3 regions of the Bacillus sp. ABA4_010 genome follow, and region 1 is predicted to be linked to each of the others. Evidence: riboswitches for the same ligand, from Rfam matches in the RefSeq annotation. Region 1 holds a riboswitch; each other region holds the start of a gene.
What was found. A riboswitch is a leader RNA that binds a small molecule or an ion and turns the genes downstream of it on or off. The one in region 1 is predicted to bind cyclic di-GMP.

Region 1 (7,994 bases):
GCCAAAGACGATATTCGGCAATTGACGGCGGAAGAAATATGGCATGAATTAAAGGAGCTTGGCGGGGACTCGTTTAACCATGTCACGATCTCAGGAGGAAATCCCGCTTTAATTGCTGCTTTAGGAGAATTGATTGCTGTTTTAAAAGAACATCACATTCGTACGGCGCTTGAAACGCAAGGAAGTCGCTGGCAAGAGTGGTTTGTGGAAATTGATGATTTGACGATTTCACCGAAGCCTCCAAGCTCTCGTATGGAAACGAACTTTTCTGTGCTTGATGACATTATTGAAAAACTGCATAAACACCAACGTCAGCATGCTTTCAGTTTAAAAGTGGTAATTTTTGATGAGCGGGATTTTGATTATGCTGTCAATCTTCATCAACGTTACCCGTCTGTTCCGTTTTTTGTGCAAGTTGGAAATGATGATACACATACGATGAATGATGACGAACTAATAAAAGGACTTTTAACAAAGTTTGAGTGGCTAATTGACAAAATTGCCGCTTCTCCTGCAATGAATAATGTACGGGCGCTGCCGCAGCTTCATACGCTCGTATGGGGGAATAAACGAGGCGTGTAAGCGCTCTTCAAAAAATTTACAAAGAAATGTGGAAACACGTATTCACAAAAATTTAATTCACTGTTAGAATGACAAGCGAGGAAAGAGAGGAAACTAATATGACAGGAAGAAAAGATGAAGAATTACAAGGTGTAACATTACTAGGCAATCAAGGAACAAAGTATTTGTTCGAGTATTCGCCAGAAGTGCTTGAGGTGTTTGATAATAAGCATCCAAATCGTGATTATTTTGTAAAATTCAACTGTCCAGAGTTTACCAGTCTATGTCCGAAAACGAATCAGCCAGACTTTGCAACCATCTATATTAGCTATATTCCAGGTGAGAAGATGGTCGAAAGCAAATCGTTAAAGTTATATTTATTTAGTTTCCGAAATCATGGAGATTTCCATGAAGACTGCATGAATATCATTATGAATGATTTAATTGAAGCAATGGATCCGCGCTACATTGAAGTGTGGGGCAAATTTACGCCACGTGGCGGAATTTCGATTGACCCATATGTAAACTATGGCCGTCCAGGTACAAAATACGAAAAAATGGCCGAATATCGACTGATGAATCACGATTTATACCCAGAAACAATCCACAATCGATAAAGCGGACTCGTTCAAGAAAAGTGCAGGGTAGGTACAGCACAAAAGAAAACCGGCCGTAGCTGGTTTTTATAACTTAGTTAAGAAGGTGAAAGAAATGTCAGGAAGATCGGCAGTTTTGCTTGGGGCAACGGGTCTAGTCGGTCGAGAGCTGCTTGGATTGCTGCTCAAAAGCGATGTGTACAGTCAAGTCACAATTTTAGTTCGCAATAAGCTATTAATTCAGCATGAGAAGCTCAGACAAGTTGAAATTAATTTTGAAGAGCTTTGCAATTATGAAGAAGAGTTTAATGTGGATGATGTGTTTTGCTGTTTAGGTACTACGATGAAAAAGGCGAAAACAAAAGCTAATTTTTTAAAGGTTGATTATGAATATCCGCTGACAGCTGCGAAACTTGCAGAGAAAAAACGGGTACGAAACTTTTTGACTATTACAGCAATTGGGGCAGACCTCCGTTCGCCGTTTTTTTACAATAAAGTAAAAGCCCAAACCGAAGAAGACATTTGCCATTTATACATTCGATCGACTCATTTCTTTCGTCCGTCTTTACTGCTTGGACAACGCAGTGAGATTCGCTTAGGTGAAAAGGTTGGAGAATATATGCTTAAAGGTATGTCCGTGTTTCTTATTGGAAAATGGCGTAAATTTAAGCCAATTAAAGCAGAAAATGTAGCGAAGGCTATGTTAGAAGCGGCATTAGAAGAACGTTCCGGTGTTCATATTCATGAAAGTGACATTATTTATTATGGAAATTGTCATGGAATGATTACAAATTAATAGTAGATTGTTTTCTATTCTAACTTAGCTCTCATCTATGAAAGATGAGAGCTAAGTCTTTTTTTAGCGATAATTTCAAAAAGAAAAGGCTAAAGGAATAAAATGAGCGGTTAATCACCGCCACCCCCGCCGCTGTCACTCCCACCCCCGGAGTCGTTGCTCCAGCTTGAGAAAGACGCATCAGAATCGTGATTGTCGTCTTTTTCGTAAGTAAATGGTGTAAAAGAGCTGGAAGTTCCGCTTGAACGATGATGTGATTTCGTTTTTCTCGAGAAGGCAGCGACGAGAAAAATAATGAAAATGATGATGAGAAAGGCAAATTCCAAAGAAATCGTCCCCCTTCTTTTCAAGTTATTGTAGTTATTGTCTCATTAATAACCATTTTATTCAATAAATGATGAGGGGTTGAAGTTAAGAGTGGAATTTTATTGCATAAAGGAAACTTTATTGCATGAAGGAAATAAACTGTATTAAAAGCATAAGGGGGTAATGTTGATGAAATGTCTTTCTTCCCAACAAAAAATTCAGCAATATGTGTACTTGTTTTATAAAATGGGTATTATTACTGAGCAGCAAAAAAATGAAATTATCAAAAAATAAAAATGATATATCAATCGACCTAGAAAGTTCGACATGACTGCGCTTTGGATATGTCGAACTTTCTAAATTTAAGCGGATGAATCAAGGGTAGTGCCATCCGCTTAGGAAGCCTTTGAAGAGAAACGTAAATGAAGATGGATGAACTTATTAAAGCGAACCGATAGGGAGAGAAATTTGTTTAAAAATATACAAAATTCTCTGACAACGTTCTACACGATTTTAGATGTTCGTCAATTATACTATTTTTATAGTGTAAACCTACTAGTAATATTGTATCTATGAAAAGCATAAAGTGAAGTAGAACTCTCGAGTAAGGGCAAACTTATTGAAAAATAAGGACGCAAAGTTACGGGTCTAACGTTGTTTTACAACTATGACGGCTGGACTGCCTGAGATACAAACTGTATTTTAGGAGGAGACTATGATTGCCAGAGAGAAACTATTAGATGAAGAATGGGTAGATCTAGTGTTAGAAGCATTGGATTTAGGTCTTACAGAAAAAGAGATTCAAGACTTTCTAACCAGCCAAATCCGACAGGAACAGTGTAAAAAATAGGTGTTTTTGTTGTCTTCCTATTAACGGAGATGGACCAGATATGATATGATAATGGGGTTAAGAGAAAGAGAAGGTGAAAATATGATCGGTCAACGCATAAAGCAATTACGCTTGCAAAAACAATTATCACTATCTGAACTAGCAGAGAAAGCAGGAGTCGCAAAATCATATTTAAGCTCAATTGAACGTAACCTTCAATCTAACCCTTCTGTCCAATTTTTGGAAAAAATATCAGCCGTACTAGGCATTTCTGTCCAATCACTTATTCAGCAAGAAAAAAAGGAAGTAAATTATGACCAGCTTGACTCTGACTGGGCAAACTTAGTGAGGGAGGCCATGGAGTCAGGGGTATCTAAAGAGGAATTTAAGCAATTTCTTGAATTCAATAAGTGGAAAATGAAACAAGATAAAGGGGAGTAGCGTTTATGAGAGCATAAACGCTTTTTTATTTTTGCTCAAAAGGTGCTATTGTTTATATTTTTTTCTTCTTTGTTGTATGAACAATAACATTATCCCTGCAGCAAGCATTACGATACCTGCGAACAAGAGGTTAAAGATATTTGTTGCCGTATTAGGCAGGAGAAGACCTGTCCTTTGAGCAGGCGTAGTTTGGTTGGAAGGGATGATAACGTCTTCGGATGCCAAAGGTCCTCCACTGTTTAAAGGCAGTTTATCATCAGGTAGTACATTACTTGTTTCGTCTGATGAATCATCAATAGTCGAAGTATTCTCTGGAGAGACGGGATCATCATCATTCTCTTCACCAGGATCTTGACTATTATCAGGGTCTTGGTCATTATCAGGGTCTTGGTCATTATCAGGGTCTTGGTCATTATCAGGGTCTTGGTCATTATCAGGGTCTTGGTCATTATCAGGGTCTTGGTCATTATCAGGGTCTTGGTCATTATCAGGGTCTTGGTCATTATCAGGGTCTTGGTCATTATCAGGGTCTTGGTCATTATCAGGGTCTTGGTCATTATCAGGGTCTTGGTCATTATCAGGGTCTTGGTCATTATCAGGGTCTTGGTCATTATCAGGGTCTTGGTCATTATCAGGGTCTTGGTCATTATCAGGGTCTTGGTCATTATCAGGGTCTTGATCGTTATCAGGGTCTTGGTCATTATCAGGGTCTTGATCGTCGTCTGAACCGCCTCCACCGCCACCACCATCGTTCATTCCTTCAGCATACAATACAATTTCAAATGAAGTAGTCAGTCCTTGAAATTCATTTCCAAGCTCAAAAGGCATTTCAATTCGAAAATGGATCGTTTCTTCTGTTCCTTTTGCTAAAAAGCGTGGGGAGAAATTCGAGAAATTTTTCAGATGACCATGGAAATACAAGTCCGTTCCTTTTGTAACTTGCAGCAGCAGTTCATCATATAACTGACGCGAACCGCTTATATCTTCAATTTTCAACGTATAGTTAAAATCATGAATGCCTTTATTTTGAACAATGAGTTCACGAGTTCCCCAATCACCCGGTTTCATATTTGAAACATCAAATAAGACATCTTCTGGAATCGTCGCAAGGTCGAAATCGGATGAAGCAGCGAATGCTTTAGATGTGAGGAAAAGCTGACCTTGTATGAAGAAGAGGAGAAAAATGATAAATTTTATATTGTATTTTTTCATGTCATGACCTCACGAAGATAATATTTGGCGCTTGTTTTGGCTGTTTTGAAATGAATCGTTTGTGGAGGGGATATGTTCAGAAAGAAACCTCCCCCTTTTTGTAGAAATTGATGATTCACTTTCCTATTACCTCCTTTCGTTTATGAAGTGTTAAATGTTCTTTTTAAAGAACATTTAACTTGATTATATTCTAAATATTCTGTAATGTAAATGATTATATAAAGATTAAAATGAATGAAAATAGAGTTGAATTAAGCTCTATATTGTAAAAATAGAAATGTACTGTTCTTTATAAAGAATATATACCGTGAAACAGATGATTTGTCCATTTTTATAGTGAATGGGGGCGTTGGAATGAAATATGTTTCGCTTCTGCTTTTAGTAGGAGGAATGTTTTTAATTTTGGCGGGGGTAAAAGAAAGAATGACCATTCAAAGGTTGGAAAAGAGCAGTTTGGAGAGTGCGACTCTTTTAATAGAAACAGTTCAAAACAAGAGAGGCACTGTTCAAGGAAGCAATAAATTACAGAAAGAGATGGAGGCAGGCGATGTGATAGGTATTCTGATAATCCCTGATTTGGGTGCGTCCCTTCCTATTGTAGAGGGAACGCATGAAGATGAACTGAAAAAAGGAGTGGGCCATATGGCAGAAAGTGCTTTGCCTGGAGAACAAGATCAAGTGGTTCTTTCAGGGCATCGCGATACCGTATTCCGTCAAATTGGTTCCCTGACTATTGGGAATCGTTTAATGGTTCAAATGGCTGACGGAGAATATGTGTATGAAATTTCTAGTTCTAAAGTGGTCGACGCAGATGATCGAACCGTTATTACCTCCACATGGCCGAATGAAGAACTCATGTTAACGACTTGTTATCCATTTACCTATATTGGAAATGCTCCGGAACGATATATCATTAAGGCAAACCGGATTGAGTAATCGTTCCGCTTGTAAAAAATTTTTTTATGTGTTAATTTGTATGTACAAACAAATTTATGACCTCAATTTTAATTCTATTTCTAAGGAGATAAATAGATGAAGACATTAATTATTGCTGCACACCCACAATTAGAACGTTCTCGTGTCAATAAAATATGGATTGAACGTTTGCAAAAGGAACAAAATGTCTATGTTCATAATTTGTACGAAACATGTCCGGATGGAAAAATTGATGTAGAAAAGGAACAAGCGCTTGTTCTTGAACATGATCGTGTTGTGTTTCAATTTCCATTTTATTGGTATAGCACGCCTGCTTTGCTGAAGCAATGGCAGGATGAGGTACTAACATATGGTTGGGCATATGGGAGCATAGGAAATAAATTACATGGGAAAGAATTTATGGCTGTATTGTCAGTAGGCGGGCCAGCTGAAGCCTATCAAGCTGGCGGATTTAATCATTATACTATTAGTGAGTTACTGCGACCTTTACAGGCAATGGCTAATTTAACAGGGATGGTTTATTTGCCTCCATTTGCACTGCATGGAGTAAATGGTAAGACGGATGAAGAGATTGCAAATAGTGCTGAACAATTAGCTGCTGTTATCAATAAACCTCGATAATAATACCATTTAAACGTCCATTGAAGTAGACTCAATCAAATGGTATCGATAGAAAAGGTCATAAGTGCGGATTATTTTCGTACTTATGACCTTTTTTTGTTGAATGCAGGAAGGATTCAGTAATTAAATCATTGACAATGAAAGAGAAAAAAGATGGAAGCGCTCCCCTTTTTGCTGCAAAATAAACCGGTCGTAAAACTTGCAAAAGTTGCCGTTTTTCCCTGTGTACAAATAAAAAAAGAAGCGGTATGATAGACTTTGTGAGTAAAACAAGGAGAGGAGTTGATATCGGTTGAGTACGAAAAGTTCCAGTGATCCTGGTCCGAGTATGAAAACGGAGGAAGCCAGGATGCCAAATTTATCAGATCATAGTGCTGCCGATTTTCATATCAGCTTCTTTGATAGAGCGGGACAAAGGCTTTCTCTTTGAAAAAAGAGGAGGATAATGTATGCTGAATGTTTACTTAACAGATATAACTGGAAGGCTCCATGAACAGGATGAAATCACGAAAGGCTCTTGGATCAGCATGATTTCGCCAACAGAAGAAGAAATAAGACGCGTGGCCAATCACTTAAATTTGCCGTTGGATTTTATTAAAGATCCCCTTGATGATGATGAACGTTCAAGGATTGAAGAGGAAGACGGAAACGTGCTGATTATTGTTGATTATCCGTCCATCTCTTATGATAACAACCAGTCTTCAGTTTATGAAACCATTCCATTTGGAATGATTATTACTCCAGATTGTTTTGTGACCGTTTGTTTGGAAGATAACCCAATTTTACATCATTTTTTAAATCAAAAAGTCCGCAGCTTTTTTACTTATAAAAAGACACGCTTTGCTTTGCAAATTTTGAATGTTATTTCAATGTATTATTTGCGCTACTTAAAACAAATTAATCGAAAAACAAATGAAATTGAAAAAGAATTGCATCAATCAATGAAAAATAAAGAACTGTATGCTTTTTTAGCGATTGAAAAAAGCTTAGTTTATTTTACGACTTCGTTGAAATCCAATAAAGTGGTCTTAGATAAAATTTTACGTCAAAAATATTTGCGGATGTATGAAGATGATGAACATTTGCTTGAGGACGTTATTATTGAAATTACTCAGGCAATTGAGATGGCGGAAACATACAGCAATATTTTAACGGGAATGATGGATACATTTGCTTCCATAATCTCTAATAATTTAAATATTGTCATGAAGTTTTTGACGTCCATTACCATCGTGTTGTCTTTTCCGACGATTGTTGCGAGCTTTTTCGGAATGAACGTCGCATTGCCGCTTGAACATACGCCACATGCTTTTATTATTGTTTTATGTATGGCATTTGGTTTGTCTGGAGCGACCGCTTTTATTTTTTGGAAAAAGAGATATTTTTAAATAAATGTGAAAAGAAGTAGTGTTGCGGGCTGTTCATTTACGTTTACTGTAATGGAACAAGCCTGTCTTTTTTGGGAAGAAGCGTCATAAATATAGAGAGATTATTATGTTGAAAGGAATTGAGCAAAAAGAAATGGGTGAATTAATTAATCGTGTGTTATTATGGTTAACCGATTTAGGGTATTTAGGGATTGCACTTGGACTGATGATGGAAGTTATTCCAAGTGAAATTGTTCTTGCTTATGGCGGATATATGGTGTCTCAAGGCACTGTTACCTTTGTAGGGGCAGTAATCGCAGGAACAATTG
Region 2 (7,994 bases), 440 kb from region 1:
TCCGCTTTTGTTTTACGAACTTTACTTTCTTCTTCCTCGAGCTTAACAGCACGTTCACGTTCGAGGAACTGTAATGTTAATTCTTCTTCTTTTACTTCTTTTGCGAGTTTGGCTTTTTCTAATTCGTAAGATTGTTCTGCTTTGGCACGAGCACGTTCTGTTTCTTCTTTGAAAGCTGCGTCTTTAATATCTTTTTCTTTTTTCGATTGTGCAATGGCAATTTGGCGTTTGTATTCTTCTTCTTTTGCTTCTTGATCTGTTTGTGCTCGGTGAATTCGTGTTTCACGTTCGCTGTTTGCTTCAGCTATTTCTGCTTGTTTACGAACTTCTGCTATACGAGGTCGGCCTAAATTTTTTAAGTAGCCATTTTCTTCATCGGCATCACGCAAATCTGTCAAACCTAATGAGGTAATTTTAAAGCCCATTAAGTCGAGCTGTTTTTGAGCTACTTCAGATACATCTTGGTTAAATTTCTCTCGGTTGCTGTTAATATCTTCGACCGTCATTTTTGAAAGGATGGCACGCAAATTGCTCCCAAGCACCTCAATAATTTCCGCTTCAATTTCTTCTTGTTTTTTGCCTAAAAACTGCTCAGCATAATTGGCGATGCCGTTTAGTGTATCAGCGACTTTTACCATCGCTACTGCATCAGCGACAATAGGAACACCGCCATTTGTATACACTCTTGGTGTAGACAATTTTAATTGAAAGGATGTGAGATTCACCGGTGTAGAAGTTTGGAAGCGTCTTAGTCGGTATCCGCCACCTCGAATAATTTTCATCGATCGTCCTTCTTGATCGGTAAAAATATTCGTTTCCTTTTCTGGGTCACCTAGTTTCGGTCCTGTAATAATTAAAGCTTGGTTAGATTTTGCGGTTCGATAACGATGCCTCACCCAGAAAAAATACGCTGCACCGCCAATAGCGGCGATAATTAACACTGGAATAAAGAACATAAGAATTCCAAAAAAACTTAACATTCGTGCGTCCTCCTTAAGATCTTTTGTTATAAGCGCTAAATAACTTTGTACAAAGTATTATGGAAGCAATTGCTCAAAGTATTTTTTTAACTGTTGATCAACACATCTATCATTACGAATTAAACGACAAAAAGGTTTCAAAATTTGGAATATTCTTTTTGTCAGAGGACTTCATATTTTTCTCACAATTATTTTATATGATGAATGTTGTGAAATGTATTACATGATGATAGGGGATTAAAAGTTAAATGGAAAAGATTGAAAAAACTATGGAGACCCAACAGCAAGGACAACGAAATGCTTCTCTGTATCAAACCGTATGGAGATGGCATTTTTATGCTGGTATTATTTTTGCACCCTTTCTTATTATGCTGGCAGTAACAGGTTCTATCTATTTATTTAAGCCGCAAATTGAACAAATGCTTTACCAACAGTACTATGAAGTGACTCCACAAGGAGAGAAAATACCAGCCTCGCAACAAATTGAAGAAGTAAAAGAGCAATATCCTGATGCGGTAGTGTCGGCATATCGACCAGGAGAACACGCTGCACGTTCAAGCGAAGTCAGGATTTCATCCGATAATGGCTCCTTTACGATTTTTATCGATCCATATACAGGGAAGGTCATTGGTGAGTTAAATAATGAAGAGCGAATTATGGATAAAATTGAGGAAATTCACGGGGAATTAATGGCCGGTACGATTGGCGATCGAATAGTCGAGTTAGCCGCATGTTGGACAATCGTGCTCATTGTGACAGGTCTTTATTTATGGTCTCCGAAAAAGAAACCAAGTTTGTCTGGTGTTCTGTTTCCGCGATTAAATAAAGGGAAAAGCATTCTTAGGAAAGATTTGCATGCTGTACCAGCTTTTTGGCTGACAGCCGGCATTTTATTTTTAGTGATGACAGGTTTGCCTTGGTCAGGTTTTTGGGGGAATAATTTTCAATTGTTAGCGACCAATTCAGGAGCAGGATATCCGCCTTCCGTTTGGGTAGGAAGTGCGCCAACATCGACCGTTCAATCAAAAGATATCGCAGAAGTCCCGTGGGCAGCAGAAGCGTTAGAAGTACCCGCTTCAAAAGTAGAGGGGTTAGTTCCTTTGTCTATAGATGATGTCGTAAGTATAGCGAATCGGGAAGGAATACATCCAAGTTATAAAGTGTATATCCCAAGTGAAAAAGAGGGTGTGTACACGCTGTCCGCTTTCCCGCCAAAAGCGCAAGATGAAGTGACGATGCATATTGATCAATATTCCGGGGCGGTTCTTACTGATTACCGTTATGACCATTACGGGGTAATAGGAAAAATAGTAGCTTGGGGCATTACTTTACATAAAGGGACGGAATTTGGTTTTATTAATCAATTAATCAGTCTTTTTATTTGTTTAGGGATTATATTTGTCGCCGTTAGCGGGTGTTATTTATGGTGGAAACGAAAACCTCAAAAAGGACTAGGTGCGCCGAAAGCTGCTAGCATAAAAAACATGAAATTCTTTCTTATTTTATTAATCGTTTTAGGGATTGTGTTTCCTTTAGTCGGTGTCTCTTTAATTGTCGTGTGGATGATTGATTTGTTCATGATTCAGCGAATATCGGCAGTGAAAAAATTTCTAAATGCATAAAGGTGGATGTTTCTGTGAAAACAAATAGACGAATTTTATTCCTTTTAATCGCTGTTGTCTTGCTGAGTGCATGCTCGCTTCAACAAGGTGTTGCTACTTTATATAAACAACAAACGCCTCTTGAATCAGACATTATTATACCTGCTTCCCTTTCTACTGATAAAGAGGAGACAATAAAGGTGATGCTGACCCAAGGCGGGGAAAAAATTGAAGATCCTGATTATGTTTATGTGGAAATATGGAAACAAGGCGGGACCGTCAAATATGAGATGGAGCAAGTGAAAAAAGAAGGAAAAGGAATATATAGCGTAAGTAAAAAGTTTGAAGATGAAGGATTGTATTATATAAAAGTTCATGCACGCAACAATGATTCGATTATTATGCCAAAAAAGCAATTTATTGTCGGTGAGCTTTCTCAAAGTGATGTGCAAGTTTTGAAAAAAGGGATTGAAACAGAAAAAAAACATAGTGAAGCACATCATTAAATCATAAGTAAAAGAACTCTATTCAAAAAAGCATCTGTATATTAACCAGATGCTTTTTTGAATGAGGGTGATTTTTTTAGTATGGAATTCTCCAGGAAGTCATTTCCATTCTGAGAGCATCGAGCAATTTAGTATGAAGACTTCCAGCCATTTGCTTTTTTCGTTGAACTAATCCAATAGGATAACGGAGTGGTATGTCATCTATTTTACGTAATACAGTACCGTGTGAGCCAGGATCAGCGGAAATAAGAGGGACGATGGCAAGTCCTAAATGTTGCTTAACAGCTTTCTTTAATACTTCAGTGCTTCCAATGGCGATGCTAGAATAAAGACTTTTTCCATTTTTCATCAGATGGGTTTCCAATACACTTCGGCAAGCGCTATTTTGTCCAGGAAAGAGAAGACGTTCGCTCTGTATATCCGTAATATGAATCACCTCTTTTTTCGTTAAAGGGTGATGTTCTGGCATTAAAACCACAAGAGTCTCTTCCGCCCACTGTGTAAATAATAGATTTGCGTCCGCCGCTGGGGTTGAGCAAATGGCAAAATCAAGTTCGCCCTTTGCGACGCGGTCACTAATGTTATTCGTATTTCCGACTTCTAACTCGAATTGAACTTGAGGGCTTTTCTCTAAAAAGGGAATAATCACGGAGGATAGTATTAAGCTGACGGTCGGTTCAATAGCACCCATCCTAATCATTCCAGCTTCTCCTTTTTCATTGGAGTTATTGTCAATTTAGTAACGAAAAGAGTCGTTCCTCCACTCATGACGCTTTTCTTTATGCTAACCGGCCTAATAGGTGTAGTTCTGGTTATTTCTAAAGGGGATTTAAGTATTTTTGTATCAGAGGATGGAAATCTATTCGCTTACTTGCTCATCTTGACAGGTGCTTTATGTTTTGTCATTTACACGATGGGAGGAAGTTCTTTCATGGAATGGTCACCATTAAGATACAGTACAGTAACATCTATTTATGGAACTTTTTCGATTATCATCGTAGTAGGGGGAGCAACAGCAGCTAACTGGTTGCAAGTTCCAACCCTCTCTATGATTAAAGATGTTTCCGGTCCCCTTTTATATACGGCGTTTATTGCTGGTGTGCTAGCCTTTTTTGTTTGGAAAATCGGTAACAGAATGATTACACCGATAAATGGTATTCTCTTTATGAATGTGATTCCGGTCACGACTTTTATTATCTCACTCATTCAAGGTTATCATTTAACAGCGTTTGAACTGATAGGTGCTTCGATCACAATTGCTAGTTTAATTGGAAACAATCTATATATTAGAAACATAAGTAAGCGAACTTCTCTATCATCAAAAGAGCAAGCATGGAGTTAGTTTTAGCCACATAGAAAAACCGAAGGTCTCATCAACGTTCAAAAGATAAAGAAGCGAGAAGGTGGTGAAAAATCGGTTCTTTTCACCACTTCCCTAAATGCTTCTTCTAGGGTGCAAAGCAAGTGAAGGTGGAATTAGTTGGCTCGGTCACAATAAACATGCATGGCTTCACGTAAAAAAGAGGCTAAGCCAGGCTGATATTTATCGATGTTTTTCGTGAAACGCGGATCGTTCACATATAAATCACCAAGTCCACGGAAAATATCAATAGTACATTCATAAAAGTGGTCTGTAATATGCTGGCGCAATTCCCCGATTAGCTTTTGAACATCTTCATGACTCGTTCCTTTCTCCATATTGTCAAGAATGCGTCTATAAATAGATTCACTTTCTTCTTTTATCCGTCGCCAATCTTCTTCTTGATAAGTGGAAGTTTTGCGGTAGGATTCTTCATATACTTTTGTACCACCATAGTTTTCTTTCACTTCCTGTTCGTATTGCTGCTGATGCGCTTCAATTTTTTTCATATCAAATGGTTCAAACATTTCTTTCTTTGACATCGTTTTTCCTCCTTCGATAGATTCCATCGTTTGTTCAATAGAACGGATGATTCGTTCAAGACGAAGTTTCTTTTCTGTCAGCACTTTCTTATGTGTATGGAGCGCTTTTTTGTAATCAAAACTTGAAGCGTTGAGAATCTCTTTAATATGTTGTAATGGAAAATCGAGTTCTTTAAAAAAGAGAATTTGCTGAAGACGGAGCAAATCAGATTCGTCATACAACCGATAACCGTTATCGCCAATTTCTGCCGGAGTAAGAAGGCCAATTTTATCGTAATGGTGCAGTGTCCGTACGCTAATACCAGCAAATTCTGCCACCTCTTTAATTTTGTACAAGTTTATCACCTCACATCTTTACCTTAAACTATGACGCAACGTTATAGTCAAGAGAAGGTAAATCATTTTTTGAAAAACGAATCATGCAAATTAAAAATAGGCATGTGCACCTTCATGTAGAAGGGCACATGCCTGTTATAATTCGTTAACAGCTCCAACCGTCATTTTTCCGTATATATCTTCACGTATTAAAAGAGTCACTTCTGTCCCCGATACAAACTGAGTCGCGATGTCCTGTTCATGTAAATAATCGGCTAATGGAAGCAGATGCGGTTCCTTATCGATATACACTTTAATGGTTTGTTGATTAGGCATCGAGTCGTAATTAGCTGTAATGATTTTCTCGATTTCGTCCGTTTCCGGTTCATATAAAACTTCTATATTTTTAATAGTATAGTTATCATTTTTAGTTTCAGTAAATTGAATAAGGAGTCCTGATCCAAGCTTAAAGGAGTTTAATTCCTCTTGACAGGCTGTTTCACCCGCACAGCGATAAATACCTGAAGTTCCTTCTACATTAAATTCAATCGAGTCGTGATCAATGTGTTTTGTTAAGGTTCCAACAACATCCCTTATTGGGTCGTTTGAAGGAGCATAGCCCTGCTGTGCTTCTGCTTGCGGTAAAATTAAAAGTCCTCCTGCCATGAATGTCCCTAAGGCAAAGGTAGCTATTCCGGTTACAATTTTTTTGTTGCTTTTGAAATGTTTGTTTAACAGCGGTTGTTTAAGATTTTTTTTCTTATTAGTATGGACAGGTTGCTTTTGGTTCCCTTTATTTGACATAACAATCCGCTCCTTCATTCTAATCATTTTTTGATTACAAAACTAAAGATTAGGATAGTTTATCGTTTTTATTCCCTCTAGTAGAAAGGGGTAAACTTGAAAAGCCTCCTTATAACTAGGTTCATAGTTTAATAATGGATAATAATGGAGCAGAAGGCAAGTTTTTTAGTATGTTTCTTTTGGTGTTCTCCCTTTATCATAAGAGTAAGAGATTAATTGGACGTTCTGTCGACTCAATCTCGATAAACGCAAAACGGATGAAAGTCCGTGACGCAAAGCTACAGGGACTAAGGTGTTCAATGAACTCTATGTCTGCCAGCTGCCGAAAGATGAAAGGGACAGCCTATTTACAGGTGAGAAGCGAAATGTGGAAAGAGATTGAAGAGTTGTGATGTGAGTCAATTTCTTCCTTTCGTGAGAGCTTCTGTAAAGTTGTACCCTCGCTTATCGGTTAAGCGGGGGTATTTTTATATTCTCGTTCGGTGTAAATGGCGTAGCTGTCAGCTCATTTGCTCGAATCGGCTGTTTGGTCACGAAGCATTTCCAGGGAGCATTGGATAAAAAAATGCCTCTCAAAGGCAGAAAGATGGAGAAGAGATGAAGAAATTTATAGTGTATATATTAGCTGTCGTGTTGACCTTAACTAGTCTGCCTGTTTTACAGGCAACGGCTGGTTATGAACCAACGATACAAGTCAAGCTAGTCAATTATTTAGGGAATAAAACCGAATTGACCATTAAGCCTTCAGACAATTACGAGACCAATGACAAGGGAATCGTCTTAAAATCGGGCACTTTGTATACATTAAAAGCGGAAAATGGAAATGTTGTATTATACGAGGGACAGCGACGACTAAAAGAGTTTTCCACATTTGAAGTAATCCCTTTAAACAAAGATAGCACGTTATCCATTAACAGTCGTTCCTATTTTGGTAGTTTTACGTTCAGTCTGGAGAAGGGAATGTACATCCAACCGGTCAACTCTATTTCGATGGAAAAATACGTAAAAGGGGTCGTGCCGAACGAAATGCCAGCATCTTGGCATGCAGAAGCCTTGAAAGTACAAGCGATCGCCGCTAGAACATATGCTATGAGCTATATGCATAAAGTCATTGATGATACGATTAACTATCAAGTATACGGGGGAGCCAATTGGCATCCAAATAGCAGTTTAGCTGTCGATGAAACTGCAGGAGAAGTATTGAAGTATAACGGAAAATTAATTAGTGCGGTTTTCTCTGCCAGCAATGGCGGAATGACGGAATCGAATGCCAATGCTTGGGGAAATACGTCTGTATCCTATTTTCGTATGAAAGAGGACCCGTATGATCCGAAGATGACTTGGAATGTATCCGTGGCGAAAAAGCAAATCGATTTAACAGGTAAGGATTTGACGAAGCCGGATGTGTGGTGGTCTATGACGAAGGAAGCCGACGCTGTCATTTCATCCAATATTAAAACGTGGCTGCAGCAAAACGGCTATGCCAATAAAGATATGAAAATTGTCAATATTTCAGAGCTTTCGTTGTATTCCCCAACATCAGGTGGCAGAGTTAGCAAAGGAAGCATAACGGTTGATTTTCTTGTTAAGGATTTAAAAGCGGTAGACGGAAAGCTCGCTGTTCAAACATTGAAACTAACCGATGTGAGCGCGGCCAAGATAAGAGCAATAGTAGGGAACAGAGTTATTTTAAGCTACCTCGTCGATAACGTTACCAATTCTACTACGGTTATTCATATACAAGGACGTGGTGATGGACATGGAGTTGGCATGAGCCAATACGGGGCGAAAAAAGCAGCAGAATTAGGCAAAACGTATAAAGAGATTCTTGCTTTTTATTATGAAGGGACCACATTGGTGAAGGAATACGAACTTTACGTGAGTTT
Region 3 (7,994 bases), 1.7 Mb from region 1:
AGCATATCGGTTTCACTGAACTTCCATAGGACAAAACCGGAAAGCAATGAAAACACAACGGATAGAACAAGCATGATGCCAATTGCCATCCAATGTTCTTGTAAAATATACAAAACAGTTAAATTCATTTTTTGTCCTAATTCTATCCCTAAAATAAATTGTCCGGCATATAACCAAGATGACGGAAGACCTTTTTGATGAGGAGTCTGTTTGAACGAAGCTGGTCTGTAAAAAGAAAGCAAAACGGCCATTATTAACGTTCCAATCATCCAGCCGATGGACAAACCTGTTAAGGAAAGCAGCCACCCACCTATCGAACTGATGGCCATAAATTGAATGTTTCGGAAAAATGTTTTATTCTTTCCCACATAAAAGCCTCCTTTCTTTAAATAAATCGATCTAACACATGGAGCATGACGAAAGAGCGGTCATACTCCATTGAGGGAAAATTCAGATGGTGAGCCTCTTTACATTGAAAGGAGCTGTTCTACTGGATTTAGTTAGTTGTGTAAGTGAATGGATGGATTCGTAAATAAATATAGTATAATTTTAAGAATAAATAAAATATTAATCTTTTATAATCATCCATCAAAAAAACGAATGGGAGATTGGTATAGCCCCCTCCTTGCGGGATTGGTGCCATACTCTTAGATAAACCTTTGAAGGAAGACTCAAGGTGTCTGGATGACCGATGAGAAGTGTTTTTAGCTGGAATGAAGATGTGTGTAGTTATTAAATGGGAGGTTTAGAAGGAGGAGCGGTTATATGGATGAGCGGGATTGGTTGGTGTTACAGGTTTTGTATGAGGAGAGAAACATTACGAAGACAGCGAGAAGGTTGCATATTTCTCAGCCTGCTTTGACGCATCGCTTGCAGCAAATGGAGAGGGAGTTTGGTGTGCAGATTGTCAATCGCGGGAGGTGGGGAGTTCAGTTTACGCCTCAAGGCGAGTATTTAGCGAAGTGCGCCCATGAAATGTTATTAAACATTCAGCGCATTAAAGAGAATGTGATTAATATGGAGGATAAGGTAGCGGGAACATTACGACTTGGGGTTTCGACTTTCTTTACCGACTATAAACTTCCCAGTCTTTTAAAACTTTTTAAAGACGAATATCCGAATATTGAATTTAAAGTTTCGACCGGGTGGAGCAGTGACGTGGTTCATTTAATTTACAATCAAGATGTTCATATCGGTTTTGTGAAAGGGGACTACAGCTGGAAAGGAGAAAAACGTTTATTGTTTTCTGAAACGATTTGTATTGCCTCGAAAGAAAAACTGGATGTGGCCAATCTTCCGCGCTTGCCAAGAGTGGATTATGTGACAGATCCATTGCTGGAGACGACCGTCAATAATTGGTGGGCTGAAAACTATTCCGAGCCGCCAACCGTCAGCATTGAAGTCGATAAAGCCGATACATGCAAAAAAATGGTCGCAAACGGTTTAGGTTATGCTATTTTGCCGAGTATGATTTTACAAGATGTTGAAGAGCTACATAAAATTGATTTAAAAACAAAAGAGGGCGAACCAATCGTTCGAAATACGTGGATGTTTTTCCATAAAGATTCGTTGAAGCTGAACATTGTAAAAAGCTTTGTGCAGTTTGTGGAAAGTTTGGATTTAGAAGAGATTCGGTGAAACAAGACTCTCGTTTTTTAGTGAAAGCGGCCGTTTTTTTGTATGGGTAAATTAGTATAGTGTGAGAAAAAGCACTGACGGGAGGCATGGGCAATATGGTACACTTTAATAAAAATAAAATTGGAAGGCAAATTGAGGTGTGCAGCAATGAAAACAATTTTAGTCATCGGCGGAGGGGTTACTGGATTATCTGCCGCATACGAATTACATAAATGGAAAGAAGCCCATCAACTCGACGTACGGCTTGTGCTTGCTGAGTCATCAGAGGAGCTTGGCGGAAAAATCAGAACGGTCCGAAGAAACGATTTTATTATTGAAACAGGGGCCGATTCGATGGTCGCACGGAAAGCAAAGATGATGACGTTCATTGAAGAATTAGGACTGGAAGAAGAAGTCGTCTACAATGCGACAGGGATATCGTTTATTTATACAGACGGGCAATTAAAGCCGATTCCTGCTAACTCTATTTTTGGTATTCCTGCAGGTGTGGAAGCGCTCGTCAATAGTACACTCGTTTCTGCAGAAGGAAAAGTAGAAGCGCTGAAAGATCTTTATACAAAAAATGATCGGTTTACAAAACACGATTCCATCGGTGAATTTTTAGAGTTTTTCCTTGGAAAAGAGCTTGTTGAAAAGCAAATTGCCCCTGTTTTGTCCGGTGTTTATTCTGGAGAGCTGAAAGATTTAACGATTGCTTCAACCCTTCCGTACGTACTCGATTATAAAAATGAATATGGCAGCATTATAAAAGGATTTGAAGCGAATCTTGAAAAGTTTCAAAGTGGAGATAAGAAATTTCTTTCTTTTAAAAATGGACTTGGAACATTAATTGACGCATTTGAAGAAAAACTGACTGGGACGGAAATATTAAAAAGCGTAAAAGCAACGAAAATTGAAAAAGCGGATGGGCGCTACATTATATCGTTCAGCAATGGAGAACTCATTGAAGCTGATCACATTATTTTAAGCATCCCGCATGATGCAGCGGAAGTATTGCTTGAAGACGCAGAGTTAAGGCGAGAATTTTCCGGATTGAAAAATAGTTCGCTTATTAGCGTCTATGCCGGGTTTGATGTACCGGATGCCCTTCTTCCGACAGACGGCACAGGCTTTATTACATCAGGCAGTCATGAATTGTCGTGCAATGCTTGTACGTGGACGAGCCGAAAATGGGCGCATACATCGAAAAGCCGCCATTTACTCGTCAGACTGTTTTATAAAAGCAGTCATCCAGCCTATGCTGCTTTGGAACAAATGACAGATGAGGAGCTGCTGGCAGAAGCGCGCAAAGACATTCATAAAAGCCTCGGCATTGCGAGTGAACCAATGACAGCCGAAGTGACGCGCTGGACGGATGGATTGCCGAACTATCTCATTAGCCACCCAAAAAGTGTAGAGGCACTTGAAGCCCATCTTCAAGAAACATATCCAGGCATTGTTCTTGCGGGCTGTTCTTATTATGGTGTCGGCATCCCTGACTGCATTCAAAATGGGGAAAACAGTGCGAAAAAAATCATCGAGCAATTTTAAAGTCAACAAAAACAGCAAACCTAATAGGGCTTGCTGTTTTTGTTTAGGATAATATGTTGAAATTTGGTTTTTATCTATTGTAGAAAGAGGTGGAATCATTGAATCAAATTTTCTCACAACGAAAGCTATATTTTTGGCTATCAATTATTTTTTTACTAGCAGGCATCATTTCATGGGTTCCATATGTAGTCTTTCATCTCCAAGAACCGTTTGGCATGCTGACATTCGTGATAAACCCAATTGGTGTTTTTTTAGGATATGCATCCAATAATCGATTGCTAGCATTGAGCAATTTGTTGATGGTTTTTAGTGTTGTTCCTGTCGCTATGTATGTTTATTTGACGAGCGGGTATATTCCGATGTGAAAAGAGTAGAGTTAACCTATTGACCACAAGATTATGCAGATGCAATGGCAGCGGTTCTTACAGGAAGCGGGCATGAAAATACAGTATATGAACTTTCAGATCCTCTTTTGACTCAAGAAGAATTAGTAGCTGCTCTTAGTGAGGTGCTAGGTACATGTACAGCAAGTAAATGACGAAGAATATGCCGAATGTTTCCATAATGGATTCGGTTGGTGAGGGAAGAAGTGGGTTGTCCAATAAGTATCAAAATTTTCGGGGAAACGATAGTCTTTCTTTTTATATTATCATGGATTTTCCAGTTCCTCGAACGATATGTTGAACCTATATTCCGTCTTGCTCTTTCAACGGAAAAAACATTAAAGTCTTATAATGAAAAAAATGAGGATTGAAAGGAATTGGTTCTTTTTGTGTTAGGTGTCACGGATAGCTTACTAAAAATGATAAAACGCACTGTTTAATTGACTAGGCGTGAAGAAAAGCTTATAGTAGCTTTGTAGTAAAAGAGAAATAAAAATGAAACATAATATGGAGATAATACGATGAAACCACAAAACTTTGAAAATCATACAAGGCTTCACCCAATCTATCATTATTATTTGCTAGGAGCACTTCTGCTGGCTTTAATTGGAGCCGTCATCCATTTGTTTCAGGATGACGTTAATTTGTTAACCTCTGGCCTTCTTCTATTTCTTGTCATAATCATGATGGTTGCCGTTTTTCTATTGCGCATCTATCCGCTTAAAGCACAAGATCGTGCTATCCGAGCAGAAGAAAACCTGCGCCACTATGTGTTAACAGGCAAATTGCTTGATTCTCGATTAAGTGTTGCACAAATTGTCGCGTTACGATTTGCAAGTGATGAAGAGTTTGTTGAACTGGCTAAAAAAGTAGCAAGTGAAAACTTGGAACCGAAAGATATTAAAAAAGCGATTAAACAATGGAAAGCAGACGATAATCGAATTTAATTGTTATTGATAAGGGGTGAAAAGGAATGCGAATGAGTCGTATTCCTTTTTTCTTTTTTTACAGGAAACTTTCAATCGAGGTGGTTTGATTTTTTCAATTGTGAAATTCTGCAATCTAAAAATGTGCCTATAAAAAATCTTTGTGATTTCAGGGGTATTTATTTTTTCAAATTATCTCTTTCAGTTCTTTTACATCATTTTCTTATTTTTAACATTTTTTTCTTGGAAAATCTTTTGTTTATAGTAAAATAGACATAGGTTATTTGGTTTGTATGTTAAATAGAGAACTTTCATTCATATCGAAATAGATTGGGCAAACTTGTTGAAAAACAAGGACGCAAAGCTACGGACCTAAAGCAATTGCAATGGCCGCCGGGCTGCACATTGATACTTGCCTTCGCATGCCTTTCGAAGGTTTTTTTATTTGGATAAAAAAATGTTTTTAAAGTACATAATACGTCCAAGTGAATTTATATGATGAGTATGTAAAGTTGCTCTTCGATAATTGAATAGGAGTGAAAGAGAAGCAAATGAATACATCCCAAAACCAAACGTACCGCGTCTTGTCTATGTATGACAGGTTATGTAAAGGTCACACACTGACGAAAAAAGGGGAAGCAGATGCTTTTCACGTTGGAGAGAAGACGATTCAACGTGATTTTGACAGCTTGCGAGACTTTCTCGAAACTGCTAAAACGAGCCAATACTTAGAATATGATCGTAAGGAGAAAGTATATCGACTAGAGGTAGGGAATGAACAGTTTTTACGTAATGAAGAAATTTTTGCCCTTTTAAAAATCGTGATTGAATCACGGGCTTTTCCGAAAAAAGAGATGGAGCAGCTTATTGATAAACTGACAAATTTGGCTCAGCCAGTTAATCAGGAATTTATTAAAAAGCTCATGTTAAATGAAAAACATTTATATGTTGACTTGCAGCATAATCGCTCTCTCTTCTCTTTGCTTTGGGAATTAGCAAAAGCCGTTCATACAAAGCGGTTGATTAATATCCGCTATCAACGGGAGCATGATAACACGGATAGTGAGAGAACATTAAAACCTGTCGGACTTATGTTTTCAGATTACTATTTTTATTTAATTGCTTATCAAACAAAGCGTGATTTAGATTTTCCGACCATCTACAGGGTAGACCGAATGACGACATGTTATATGACAGACGAGCATTTTGAATCGCCATATAAGGAGCGGTTTCAAGAAGGAGAATTCCGTAAACGAATTCAATTTATGCATACAGGTGAACTAATGACGATTAAATTTCGTTTCACCGGCCCATCTCCTCAAGCCGTTCTCGATCGGCTTCCTACTGCCCGCATTGTTGGGAAAGATGAAAATAGCATTGTATTTGAAGCAGAAGTATTCGGACATGGAATTAAGATGTGGCTCCTTAGTCAAGGAGAGTATGTGGAAGTTTTGCGTCCCGAGAAGTTAAGGGATGAGATGAAGAAAAGTGTGTTGCAAATGTTAGAGAAATATCAATAAAATAGAAAACCATTTTAGGAGGAACATGTTATGCCATTACCACTTATTCCATTAGTTGTCGCTGGAGCTGTAGCAGCTTCTACTGCTATTGCAGGAAAAAAAGGATACGATTCTTATCAAAATATAAAAGAAACGAAAGAGATTGCAGAAGCAACGGAAAAAAGATATAAAGCTGCTTTTCAGGCGTTTGAACAGACGCGTAAACAAACCAATAAGCATTTTGAACAATATGGAAAAGAGAAGCTAGAAATTTTAAATGGAAGTATGGCTAATTTTGTGACGGAATTTAAGAAACTAAAACATGTTGATTTTTCTAATCATGCAGCCATTGATAGTTTAGATAAGGTAAAAGATATTGACCTTTTTATGCGTGAAGTAGAAAAACAAACCATACAAGCAGCTCAAATTATGAGTTCTGGAGTGTCAGCGATTGCTGGAGGTGGGTTGGCTGCAATGGGCGCAATGGGCGCTGCCACGACCTTTGGTCTTGCTTCTACTGGGACAGCTATCGCTTCTTTAAGCGGGGTGGCTGCAACGAATGCTACTCTTGCCTTTTTTGGGGGAGGTTCACTTGCTGCAGGCGGTTTAGGAATGGCTGGAGGGATGGTCGTTTTAGGCGGTATTGCGCTGGCACCTGCTTTAGCACTTGGAAGTATTATTTTCGCTTCTTCGACTGAAAAGAAATTAGAACAAATGAAAAAACAAAAAGCAGAAGTGGATGTAGAAATCGCCAAATTACATTCAGCTGAAGCAATCATGAAGGAAATCGGCAATTACACACTGAAAGTACATGAGCTTGCCAAAAATGTAGATGAATTATTAGTTAAATATGTAGGAATTCTCACTCAAGTGATTGAGGGAAGAGGAACAGATTATCGTGACTTCCATCTGCATGAAAAAGAGTTGACAAAGCATACATATGAATTAGCGGCTGTGATGAAACATTTATTAGATATGCCAATCATCGATGAAGCTGGCAACATTTCCACAGCGTTAGAAGAAACGATTCAAATTACGCAGCAACGCATTGCTAAACTGTAAAGGTGTGAACAGATGAGCCGAACACAAGACTCAATTGACATACTATCAAGTCAGATTGTAGCTGAACAGGTAGAGAGGTTAGGAAATTCAACAATTGAATGTTTTGCTGGAATGGATCTTTTAAAGAAAACCGCTCAGCAATATATGAACTGTGCACCAGGCATTACGCAAGGAAGATTATTTGAAATTATTGAAGCTACAAAATTTAATGTCAATGCAGCAAAAGCAGGTGAAATGTTTAGGGCTTTTACGACAGATTCACTTGGTGACCCGCATGCGGCTGCCGACATTGTCATAAAAGATGGTTACAATATTTTAAAAGAAATTCAAGCGAAATCAAGCAATAGTGCAGCCGCACTTGCACGTATGGTATCTGATGCAAAGTATAAAGATATGGATAGGCTTGTGAATACTGAAAAAGCAGAGAAAGTGAAGGAGCTTATCGACAAGCGTGCAGCTGCTAATGGGATATATGCAGATGATTATCAACAAGCAGCTCCGCATGTTAAAGGTGAATTGAAATATAAAGATATTGGAAGCGGCGGAACAACGCACGAAGAAGCTATGCGAGCAACAGAGAATACAAATCAGTATGTGTTGGAACAAAAAGTTTCACAATTCGTATCAGGTACGTTTTCGGCGATGGCCAACGGTGCTTTAGCTGGGGCCTTTGTTGGGGGGGAACAGCCGTTTTCCAGCAAGGTTTTCAAGTGGCTGCTGGAAATCAAACTATCACCAGCGCTTCAAAAAATATAGCAAAAACAGCAGGTGAGTCGTCTGCTAGAAATGCAGTAACGGCTGGAATTGCTCATGGTATTAAATATTTAGGAAAAGATTTGCCATTTATAAAAGGGAATGTAGCGGTAGCTCTTGCTTCTTCAGCTGTAAAATGCACCGAGTTGACCTATCAATATATTAAGGGGCATATTACCATCGAGGAATATTTAGAACGTGTC

Region 2: another riboswitch for cyclic di-GMP. It lies ahead of ACXAEO_RS13070 (SpoIID/LytB domain-containing protein); the one in region 1 lies ahead of ACXAEO_RS15280 (anti-repressor SinI family protein).
Region 3: another riboswitch for cyclic di-GMP. It lies ahead of ACXAEO_RS07030 (helix-turn-helix transcriptional regulator); the one in region 1 lies ahead of ACXAEO_RS15280 (anti-repressor SinI family protein).

What each region holds. Positions count from the first base shown of each region.
Region 1 covers NZ_JBSWUN010000003.1:2,831,661-2,839,654, reverse strand. The annotation lists gene queE (7-carboxy-7-deazaguanine synthase QueE) at 1-582, shown strand, start outside; gene queF (preQ(1) synthase) at 681-1,178, shown strand; gene ACXAEO_RS15290 (oxidoreductase) at 1,273-1,953, shown strand; gene ACXAEO_RS15285 (hypothetical protein) at 2,064-2,279, opposite strand; cyclic di-GMP riboswitch class I at 2,859-2,946, shown strand; gene ACXAEO_RS15280 (anti-repressor SinI family protein) at 2,975-3,109, shown strand; gene ACXAEO_RS15275 (helix-turn-helix domain-containing protein) at 3,191-3,529, shown strand; gene ACXAEO_RS15270 (LPXTG cell wall anchor domain-containing protein) at 3,575-4,741, opposite strand; gene ACXAEO_RS15265 (class D sortase) at 5,096-5,677, shown strand; gene ACXAEO_RS15260 (NAD(P)H-dependent oxidoreductase) at 5,774-6,298, shown strand; gene ACXAEO_RS15255 (magnesium transporter CorA family protein) at 6,748-7,686, shown strand; gene uptA (undecaprenyl phosphate transporter UptA) at 7,820-7,994, shown strand, end outside.
Region 2 covers NZ_JBSWUN010000003.1:2,391,957-2,399,950, reverse strand. The annotation lists gene ACXAEO_RS13105 (flotillin family protein) at 1-980, opposite strand, end outside; gene ACXAEO_RS13100 (PepSY-associated TM helix domain-containing protein) at 1,229-2,602, shown strand; gene ACXAEO_RS13095 (FixH family protein) at 2,617-3,087, shown strand; gene ACXAEO_RS13090 (LysR family transcriptional regulator substrate-binding protein) at 3,164-3,823, opposite strand; gene ACXAEO_RS13085 (EamA family transporter) at 3,854-4,429, shown strand; gene ACXAEO_RS13080 (MerR family transcriptional regulator) at 4,564-5,325, opposite strand; gene ACXAEO_RS13075 (hypothetical protein) at 5,461-6,108, opposite strand; cyclic di-GMP riboswitch class I at 6,346-6,435, shown strand; gene ACXAEO_RS13070 (SpoIID/LytB domain-containing protein) at 6,706-7,994, shown strand, end outside.
Region 3 covers NZ_JBSWUN010000003.1:1,180,811-1,188,804, forward strand. The annotation lists gene ACXAEO_RS07000 (AbrB family transcriptional regulator) at 1-329, opposite strand, end outside; gene ACXAEO_RS07005 (LysR family transcriptional regulator) at 766-1,638, shown strand; gene hemG (protoporphyrinogen oxidase) at 1,786-3,168, shown strand; gene ACXAEO_RS07015 (hypothetical protein) at 3,267-3,533, shown strand; partial or broken gene ACXAEO_RS07020 (SDR family NAD(P)-dependent oxidoreductase) at 3,560-3,685, shown strand; gene ACXAEO_RS07025 (DUF6526 family protein) at 4,073-4,498, shown strand; cyclic di-GMP riboswitch class I at 4,801-4,883, shown strand; gene ACXAEO_RS07030 (helix-turn-helix transcriptional regulator) at 5,029-5,997, shown strand; gene ACXAEO_RS07035 (hypothetical protein) at 6,028-7,038, shown strand; gene ACXAEO_RS07040 (DEAD/DEAH box helicase family protein) at 7,051-7,794, shown strand; gene ACXAEO_RS07045 (hypothetical protein) at 7,749-7,994, shown strand, end outside.